DNA from 2 places in the Streptomyces sp. NPDC107546 genome. Region 2 is predicted to be linked to the other one. Evidence: predicted binding sites of a transcription regulator. Region 2 holds the regulator's gene; the other holds the start of a gene.

Region 1 (4,402 bases), on a different contig from region 2:
GGACGAGGAGGTCTACGTCGACCACTGGGAGTACCGCGAGTGGGACCGAGGCCTGCACCCCGGGGACATCGTGCTGACGCACTTCCGCGGCCGGGCGGACTGGAACGGCACGATGCCCGACGTGATCCGCAGGTTCCTGAAGAAGGTGACCGACGAGGGGTACGCGGTGGCACGCCTGGAGGACTACCTGTGAGGGCACGGCGGCTGCGCGCACTGCTGGCGGGGGCCCTGGCCGCCGCGGTCCTGGCCGGAACGGCGGGCTGCGCCCAGTCGGTCGACCCCATCGAACGGCTGGGCAAGAAGGCGGCGCAGAGGGTGCGCAGGTCGTACGCTCCGCACGAGGGGGCGTACCGCCGCTGGGGGCTCACCGCCCCGCTCGCGCCCGCGCCCCGGCCGGCCCGCCCCCTGCCCCGCCACGCCGACCCGGAGGAGGGGCTGCCGGAGGTCCTCGACCGCGTCCCCACCCACGACAGGGTCGTCTTCCTCACCTACGACGAGGGTGCCGAGCGTGACCCCCGGTTCGTCGAGATGGTCCGTGACCTGCGGCTGCCCGTCAGCGTGTTCCTCACGGACAGCGGCGACGGACCCGGGTACGCGCGCATCGCCCGGCTGCGGGCGGCGGGAGCGACCATCCAGAACCACACCCTGGGCCACGTCGGACTGCGTGGCCGTCCCTTCGCGCAGCAGCGTGCCCAGATCTGCGCCGGGCGGGACCGCCTGCGCTTCCGCCTGGTCCGGCGCCCCGTTCTGCTGCGCCCGCCCTACGGCAGGTACGACCGCACGACGCTGCGGGCCGCGGCGGACTGCGGCATCAGGGCCCTGATCCTGTGGCGCCCGACGCACACCTACGGAAGGTCCACGACCCTCCGTCCGGGTGACATCCTGCGCCCCCACGAACCGGGCCGCCCTCTGACCTCCCTGACCACGGAGACCACCCGCGTCCTGCGCCGCCTGCAGTCGAGGGGCTTCACGGTGGCCCGCTTGGAGGACTACCTCTGACGGCCCCCGAAGCCCAATCGATGGCCGGTGCTTCGGAGCCGCGCCGGACGGGATACACCGACGTACTGACATTCGTGCCCGGCCGCCGTCTCCTCGAGAGGTTGGCTTCGCCGTCCGACAGCGACCACATGGGCGCCCTCGGCGGCGAAGGCGCGGGCAGTGGCCCGGCCGATGCCATTGGCGGATCGAGCCCCCAGGGCGGTCACCCCACCATCGGGTGAACACCAACCCCCGGGCAACCGAACTCACCACGGCGCGCCCCGCAGGCATTGGCACTCCGCTTGACCGAGTGCTAACCGCGGTCATAGTCTCGGCTCTGGCACTCACCACCGGAGAGTGCCAACAAAGCGACGGGCAGGTCCGGCACCCGCGACGACGGATCGACCTGGTCGCCACCTCAGACAGTTAACCCCGTGAGATCTCCGAAGGGGGAGGTCGGATCGTGACGACCGCCAGCTCCAAGGTTGCCATCAAGCCGCTCGAGGACCGCATCGTGGTCCAGCCGCTGGACGCCGAACAGACCACGGCCTCTGGCCTGGTCATTCCGGACACCGCCAAGGAGAAGCCCCAGGAGGGCGTCGTCCTGGCCGTGGGCCCGGGCCGCTTCGAGGACGGCAACCGCCTTCCGCTCGACGTCAAGGTCGGCGACGTCGTGCTCTACAGCAAGTACGGCGGCACCGAGGTGAAGTACAACAACGAGGAGTACCTCGTTCTCTCGGCCCGCGACGTGCTCGCGATCATCGAGAAGTAGTTCACCCCGAAGCACTCCTGCTTTTGAGCTGCGCCCCTGGCCCCCGCGACCGATAAGAGAAGCCGGGCGCCCGGGGCGCAGTTTCGTTCATCCAGATTTCCGAGAGGGCTCCCGCTGCCATGGCGAAGATCCTGAAGTTCGACGAGGACGCCCGTCGCGCCCTCGAGCGCGGCGTCAACAAGCTGGCCGACACGGTCAAGGTGACCATCGGCCCCAAGGGCCGCAACGTCGTCATCGACAAGAAGTTCGGCGCCCCCACGATCACCAACGACGGCGTCACCATCGCCCGTGAGGTCGAGATCGAGGACCCGTACGAGAACCTCGGCGCCCAGCTGGTCAAGGAGGTGGCGACCAAGACCAACGACATCGCGGGTGACGGCACCACCACGGCCACCGTGCTCGCCCAGGCGCTGGTGCGCGAGGGTCTGCGGAACGTCGCCGCGGGCGCCTCCCCGGCCGCCCTGAAGAAGGGCATCGACGCCGCCGTCAAGGCCGTCTCCGACGACCTGCTGGCCACCGCCCGCCCGATCGACGAGAAGTCCGACATCGCCGCCGTGGCCGCGCTGTCCGCCCAGGACCAGCAGGTCGGCGAGCTGATCGCCGAGGCGATGGACAAGGTCGGCAAGGACGGTGTCATCACCGTCGAGGAGTCCAACACCTTCGGTCTGGAGCTGGACTTCACCGAGGGCATGGCCTTCGACAAGGGCTACCTGTCGCCGTACTTCGTGACGGACCAGGAGCGCATGGAGGCCGTCCTCGACGACCCGTACATCCTGATCAACCAGGGCAAGATCTCCGCCATCGCGGAGCTGCTGCCGCTGCTGGAGAAGGTCATCCAGGCCGGTTCCTCCAAGCCGCTGCTGATCATCGCCGAGGACCTCGAGGGCGAGGCCCTGTCCACCCTGGTCGTCAACAAGATCCGCGGCACCTTCAACGCGGTCGCCGTCAAGGCCCCCGGCTTCGGTGACCGCCGCAAGGCGATGCTGCAGGACATGGCGGTCCTCACCGGCGCCACCGTCGTCTCCGAGGAGGTCGGCCTCAAGCTCGACCAGGTCGGCCTGGACGTGCTGGGCTCCGCCCGCCGCGTCACCGTCACCAAGGACGACACCACGATCGTCGACGGCGCCGGCAAGTCCGAGGACGTCGCGGGTCGCATCGCCCAGATCAAGGCCGAGATCGAGACCACGGACTCCGACTGGGACCGCGAGAAGCTCCAGGAGCGCCTCGCGAAGCTGGCCGGCGGCGTGTGCGTGATCAAGGTCGGCGCCGCCACCGAGGTGGAGCTGAAGGAGAAGAAGCACCGCCTGGAGGACGCCATCTCCGCGACCCGCGCCGCGGTCGAGGAGGGCATCGTCTCCGGTGGTGGCTCCGCCCTCGTCCACGCCTCCAAGGTGCTGGCCGACGGCCTCGGCAAGCAGGGCGACGAGGCCACCGGTGTCGCCATCGTGCGCCGCGCGGTCGTCGAGCCGCTGCGCTGGATCGCCGAGAACGCGGGCCTGGAGGGCTACGTCATCGCCTCCAAGGTCGCCGAGCTGGAGAAGGGCAACGGCTACAACGCCGCCACCGGCGAGTACGGCGACCTGATCAAGGCCGGCGTCATCGACCCGGTCAAGGTCACCCGCTCCGCCCTGGAGAACGCCGCCTCCATCGCCTCCCTGCTTCTGACGACCGAGACCCTGGTCGTCGAGAAGAAGGAAGAGGAGGAGCCCGCCGCGGCCGGCCACGGCCACGGTCACGCCCACTGACGTACGACGCACGTCGCGCAAGGCCCGGCACCCTTCGGGGCGCCGGGCCTTCCCGTTGTCCCGGCCTCCTACCGCTCGAGCTCGTCCAGCGCCCCCAGCTGCTCCATCAGCCCCAGCTGGTCGTGCTGCCACCAGGTCTCGGCGATCTTCGCGTCCTCACCGAAGCGGAAGAGGGTCATCCCGGTCATGGTGACCTTGCGGCCGGTGGACGGGATCCCCAGGAACTCACCCTTGTGCGTGGCGTCCCAGGTCCACCGCGCGCACACCCGGTCGCCCTGCTCCATCAGGTCCTCGATCCTGAAGGCGAAGTCGAAGGCGTCCCGCCACATCCGGTACTCGCGCCGGATGGCGTCCAGGCCGATGGTGTCCTGCGGGTTCACGGGGTCGTGGCTGTGGCAGCCCTCCGCGATCAGGTCGTTGAGCGGTGGCAGTTCGCCCGCTGTCGCCAGCGTGTCGAACAGGCGTCGCACCGCATCCGTGTACAACTGCTCGTCCCGCACCACCTCCAGATCGACGAAGGTGGGCATCTCGTCGCACAGGGCGACCATCTCGCGGAAGACCTGGTCGGTCTCCGGGAGGTTGGAGTTCCGCATCGCGTCCTCGTAGGAGGGGAACTCCACGATCTCGATGAAGTGCGAGGCGTCGGACCGGTCCCTGCCGATCACGTCGTGGGTCGCCGTCCGCCTGCCCCTGGTCTTCTCGACCCATCTGTCCATGATCCGGTTCATCTCGTCGAACCGGCTGGTCTTGCAGTCGATGAGCTGCACGAATGTCATGACGCCGCCTCCGGCCCCCCTGGGTCCTGACGCAGATATGCCCCATTTTCCCACCCGGGGGGCGGCGTCACCCGTGCTACTGCGGCCCGTACTTGCGCCCGGTCCGCGAGCTGATCCCGCCCAGCAGCGCG
Region 2 (4,402 bases):
CCGGGGGAAATCATGATGATGGCCAGCCCGAACCCGGCGCGCAACGTCAAACCCCACCGCTACCCGTGACGAAGTCGATCAACTCCTCCACCCTCCCCAACAACTCCGGCTCCAGGTCCTTGTAAGACCCCACCCGCTTCAGGATCGCCTGCCACACCGCGCCGGTGTTGTCCGACGGCCACCCCAGCGCTCGGCACACCCCCGTCTTCCAGTCCTGGCCGCGCGGAATCCGCGGCCATGCCTCGATCCCCAATGCCGCAGGCTTCACCGCCTCCCAGATGTCGATGTACGGGTGTCCGACCACCAGCGCGTGCTCGCTCGTCACCGACTGCGCGATGCGCCATTCCTTCGTGCCCGGCACCAGGTGGTCCACCAGGACCCCGAGGCGGGCGTCCGGGCCCGGGGCGAAGGACGCGACGATGGACGGCAGGTCGTCGACGCCCTCCAGGTACTCCACCACCACGCCCTCGATGCGCAGGTCGTCGCCCCAGACCTTCTCGACCAGCTCCGCGTCGTGGCGGCCCTCCACATAGATCCGGCCGGCGCGGGCCACCCTCGCGCGCGCCCCCGGGACGGCCACCGAGCCCGACGCCGTGCGCGTGGGGCGCTGCACCGAGGGCTTGGGACGGACCAGGGTCACCGTCCGGCCCTCCAGCAGGAAGCCCCCCGGCTCCAGCGGGAACACCCGGTGCTTGCCGAAGCGGTCCTCCAGCGTCACCGTGCCGGCCTCGCAGCGGATCACCGCCCCGCAGAACCCCGTGCGCGGCTCCTCCACCACCAGGCCGGGTTCCGCCGGGACCTCCGGGACGGGCTTGGGCTTCTTCCACGGCGGGGTCAGGTCCGGAGAGTACTGGCGCATTCGGATGACGATAGGAGAAGGCGACCGGGAGGTCCCACGACACGCCGGGAATCGCTACGACACGCCGAATCGGGCCGCCAGTTCGTCCCGCTGGGCCCGTACGAACCCCGCATCCACCACCGCCCCGTGCCCCGGCACGTACACCGCGTCCTTCCCGCCCAGCTCCAGCAGCCGGTCCAGCGCCGCCGGCCAGTGCGAGGGGATCGCGTCCGGGCCCGCCTGCGGTTCGCCGGACTCCTCCACCAGGTCCCCGCAGAACACCACTTCCGACTCCCCGGGTTCCCCGGGGACGAACACCACCAGGTCGTGGGCCGTGTGGCCCGGCCCCACGTTCGCCAGCAGCACCTGCACCCCGCCCAGGTCCAGCGTCCACTCGCCGGAGACCTGGTGGTGCGGGCGGACCAGTGCGTCAGCCGCCTCGGCCGCCTCCGCCGGATCCAGGCCGTTGCGCACCGCGTCCGTGACCAGTTCCCCCCGCCCGTATGCGAGCACCCCGTCGACGCCCACCGCCCCGAACACCTGCGCGCCCGCGAACGCCGTCGCCCCGAAGACATGGTCGAAGTGCGGATGGGTGAGCGCGAGATGCGTCACACGCCGGTCTCCGCCGAGCGGCGCGAGCAGCCGCTCCGCCGCGTCGCGCAACCGCTCGCCCTCGGCCAGGCTCGACCCGGCGTCCACCAGCAGCGCCGCGTCGTCGCCCACCACCAGCCCGGCCGTGCAGTCCCAGACCGGAAGCCTGGCCCGCCCCACGCGCGCACTGAGCGCCTCCCACCCGGACCCTTCCCACAGCACCGTCATACGGCGACGCTATCCGCAGCCGCCCGACCCGGCAGGACAGGCCGGTACAGGTCGGTACACCTCGGCACGGCACCGGCGCCCGCCCTTGCCGGGTGTGTACCCGACAGCCGTACACTGGGCCGGGGAATGCTGGCACTCACAAGCGCAGAGTGCCAGGGGAAAGCGTCAAGGGGACATGACCGCTGGAGGTGTGCGCGATGCTCAGTGAACGCAGGCTCGAGGTGCTGCGCGCCATCGTCCAGGACTACGTGGGCACCGAAGAGCCGGTGGGTTCCAAGGCCCTCACCGAGCGGCACAACCTCGGCGTCTCCCCGGCCACCGTCCGCAACGACATGGCCGCGCTGGAGGAGGAGGGGTACATCGCCCAGCCGCACACCAGCGCCGGACGCATTCCCACGGACAAGGGCTACCGCCTCTTCGTCGACAAGCTCGCGGCCGTCAAGCCGATGAGCCCGCCCGAGCGCCGCGCCATCCAGAACTTCCTGGAGGGCGCCGTCGACCTCGACGACGTGGTGGCGCGCACGGTGCGGCTGCTCGCACAGCTCACCCGGCAGGTCGCCGTGGTGCAGTACCCGTCGCTGACACGCTCGACCGTGCGCCACGTGGAGTTGCTGTCGATGGCACCCGCGCGTGTGATGCTCGTGCTGATCACGGACACCGGCCGGGTCGAGCAGCGCATGATCGACTGCCCGGCGCCGTTCGGCGAGACGTCGCTCGCGGACCTGCGCGCGCGGCTCAACAGCCGGGTCGCCGGCCGCCGCTTCGCGGACGTCCCGCAGCTCGTGCAGGATCTGCCCGAGGCGTTCGAGGAGCCGGAGGACCGCGGCACGGTCTCGACGGTGCTCTCCACCCTCCTCGAGACGCTCGTGGAGGAGACCGAGGAGCGGCTGATGATCGGCGGCACTGCGAACCTGACCCGCTTCGCGCATGACTTCCCTCTCACCATCCGGCCCGTCCTGGAGGCACTGGAGGAGCAGGTCGTGCTCCTCAAACTGCTGGGTGAGGCGAAGGATCCGGCCATGCGGGTACGTATCGGCCATGAGAACGCGCACGAAGGACTCAACTCCACGTCCATCGTCTCCGTGGGCTACGGTTCGGGCGGCGAGGCAGTAGCGAAACTCGGCGTGGTCGGACCGACCCGCATGGATTACCCGGGAACGATGGGAGCGGTACGAGCGGTGGCACGGTACGTCGGACAGATCCTGGCGGAGTCGTAAGTGGCCACGGACTACTACGCCGTACTCGGCGTGCGCCGCGACGCGTCGCAGGAAGAGATCAAGAAGGCGTTCCGCCGGCTCGCCCGCGAGCTGCACCCGGACGTCAACCCCGATCCGAAGACGCAGGAGCGGTTCAAGGAGATCAACGCCGCGTACGAGGTGCTCTCGGACCCGCAGAAGAAGCAGGTCTACGACCTCGGCGGCGACCCGCTGTCCCAGTCGGGCGGCGCCGGCGCGGGTGGCTTCGGCGCGGGCGGCTTCGGGAACTTCTCCGACATCATGGACGCGTTCTTCGGCACGGCGTCGCAGCGTGGTCCGCGCTCGCGCACCCGCCGGGGCCAGGACGCGATGATCCGGCTCGAGGTCGAGCTGGACGAGGCGGCCTTCGGCACGACGAAGGACATCCAGGTCGACACGGCCGTCGTCTGCAACACCTGCAACGGCGAGGGCGCCGCGCCCGGTACGTCCGCGCAGACCTGTGACATGTGCCGTGGTCGCGGTGAGGTCTCGCAGGTCACCCGGTCCTTCCTGGGCCAGGTCATGACCTCCCGGCCGTGCCCGCAGTGCCAGGGCTTCGGCACGATCGTCCCGAACCCGTGCCCGGAGTGTGCCGGTGACGGGCGCGTGCGCTCGCGCCGGACGCTCACCGTGAAGATCCCGGCCGGTGTCGACAACGGCACCCGGATCCAGCTCGCGGGCGAGGGCGAGGTCGGCCCCGGCGGCGGTCCGGCCGGCGACCTGTACGTCGAGATCCACGAGCTGCCGCACACGACCTTCCAGCGCCGCGGCGACGACCTGCACTGCACGGTCACCATCCCGATGACGGCGGCGGCCCTCGGCACCAAGGTGCCGCTGGAGACGCTGGACGGCCTGGAGGAGGTCGACATCCGTCCCGGTACGCAGTCCGGGCAGTCGATCCCGCTGCACAACCGCGGTGTCACGCACCTGCGCGGCGGTGGCCGGGGCGACCTGATCGTCCACGTCGAGGTCCAGACGCCCACCAAGATGGATCCGGAGCAGGAGCGACTCCTGCGCGAGCTGGCGAAGCTGCGCGGCGAGGAGCGGCCGCAGGGTCAGTTCCAGCCCGGGCAGCAGGGGCTGTTCTCGCGGTTGAAGGACGCGTTCAACGGGCGCTGACGTGTTGGCACCCGGCGCTGGAGGGGCATCCGGCGCCGGGTGGCCGTTCCCGGGGGCTGCGCCCCCGGACCCCGCTTCGACCTGAACGGCCTCGTCCTCAATCTCCCCAACCCTCGTGGAGCAGGCGGAACCCCGGACGGGCTGATTTTCGCCGCTCCAGGCCGGCTTCATACGTTCTCTTTCCTCCGGCGTATGCCACGGTACCGGTGGATTCGGACTCGTTCGAAAGACGTGACAACATGCCGTCATGTCCTCCCTGACCGATCTCTTCCCGCACCCGATCGTGCAGGCCCCCATGGCCGGCGGCGCCTCCGTGCCGCAGCTCGCCGCCGCCGTGTCCGAGGCCGGTGGCCTGGGGTTCCTCGCGGCCGGGTACAAGACCGCCGACGGG

The links. Region 2 encodes HrcA, which represses chaperone genes, less so after heat shock. Its sites were predicted from a motif close to TTNGCACTCNGNNNNNCNGAGTGCNAA; they were not measured.
Region 1: groES (co-chaperone GroES) is a predicted target of HrcA. The motif match lies at 1,269-1,295, and genes of this name have one in related genera.

What each region holds. Positions count from the first base shown of each region.
Region 1 covers NZ_JBVKBA010000003.1:462,034-466,435, reverse strand. The annotation lists partial or broken gene ACZ7L1_RS06940 (polysaccharide deacetylase family protein) at 1-193, shown strand, start outside; gene ACZ7L1_RS06935 (polysaccharide deacetylase family protein) at 190-999, shown strand; partial or broken gene ACZ7L1_RS06930 (SDR family NAD(P)-dependent oxidoreductase) at 1,071-1,238, opposite strand; gene groES (co-chaperone GroES) at 1,442-1,750, shown strand; gene groL (chaperonin GroEL) at 1,870-3,495, shown strand; gene ACZ7L1_RS06915 (ester cyclase) at 3,564-4,271, opposite strand; gene ACZ7L1_RS06910 (SDR family NAD(P)-dependent oxidoreductase) at 4,348-4,402, opposite strand, start outside.
Region 2 covers NZ_JBVKBA010000013.1:149,314-153,715, forward strand. The annotation lists gene ACZ7L1_RS20835 (hypothetical protein) at 1-69, shown strand, start outside; gene ACZ7L1_RS20840 (DUF3097 domain-containing protein) at 47-859, opposite strand; gene ACZ7L1_RS20845 (MBL fold metallo-hydrolase) at 914-1,657, opposite strand; gene hrcA (heat-inducible transcriptional repressor HrcA) at 1,855-2,874, shown strand; gene dnaJ (molecular chaperone DnaJ) at 2,875-4,011, shown strand; gene ACZ7L1_RS20860 (nitronate monooxygenase) at 4,259-4,402, shown strand, end outside.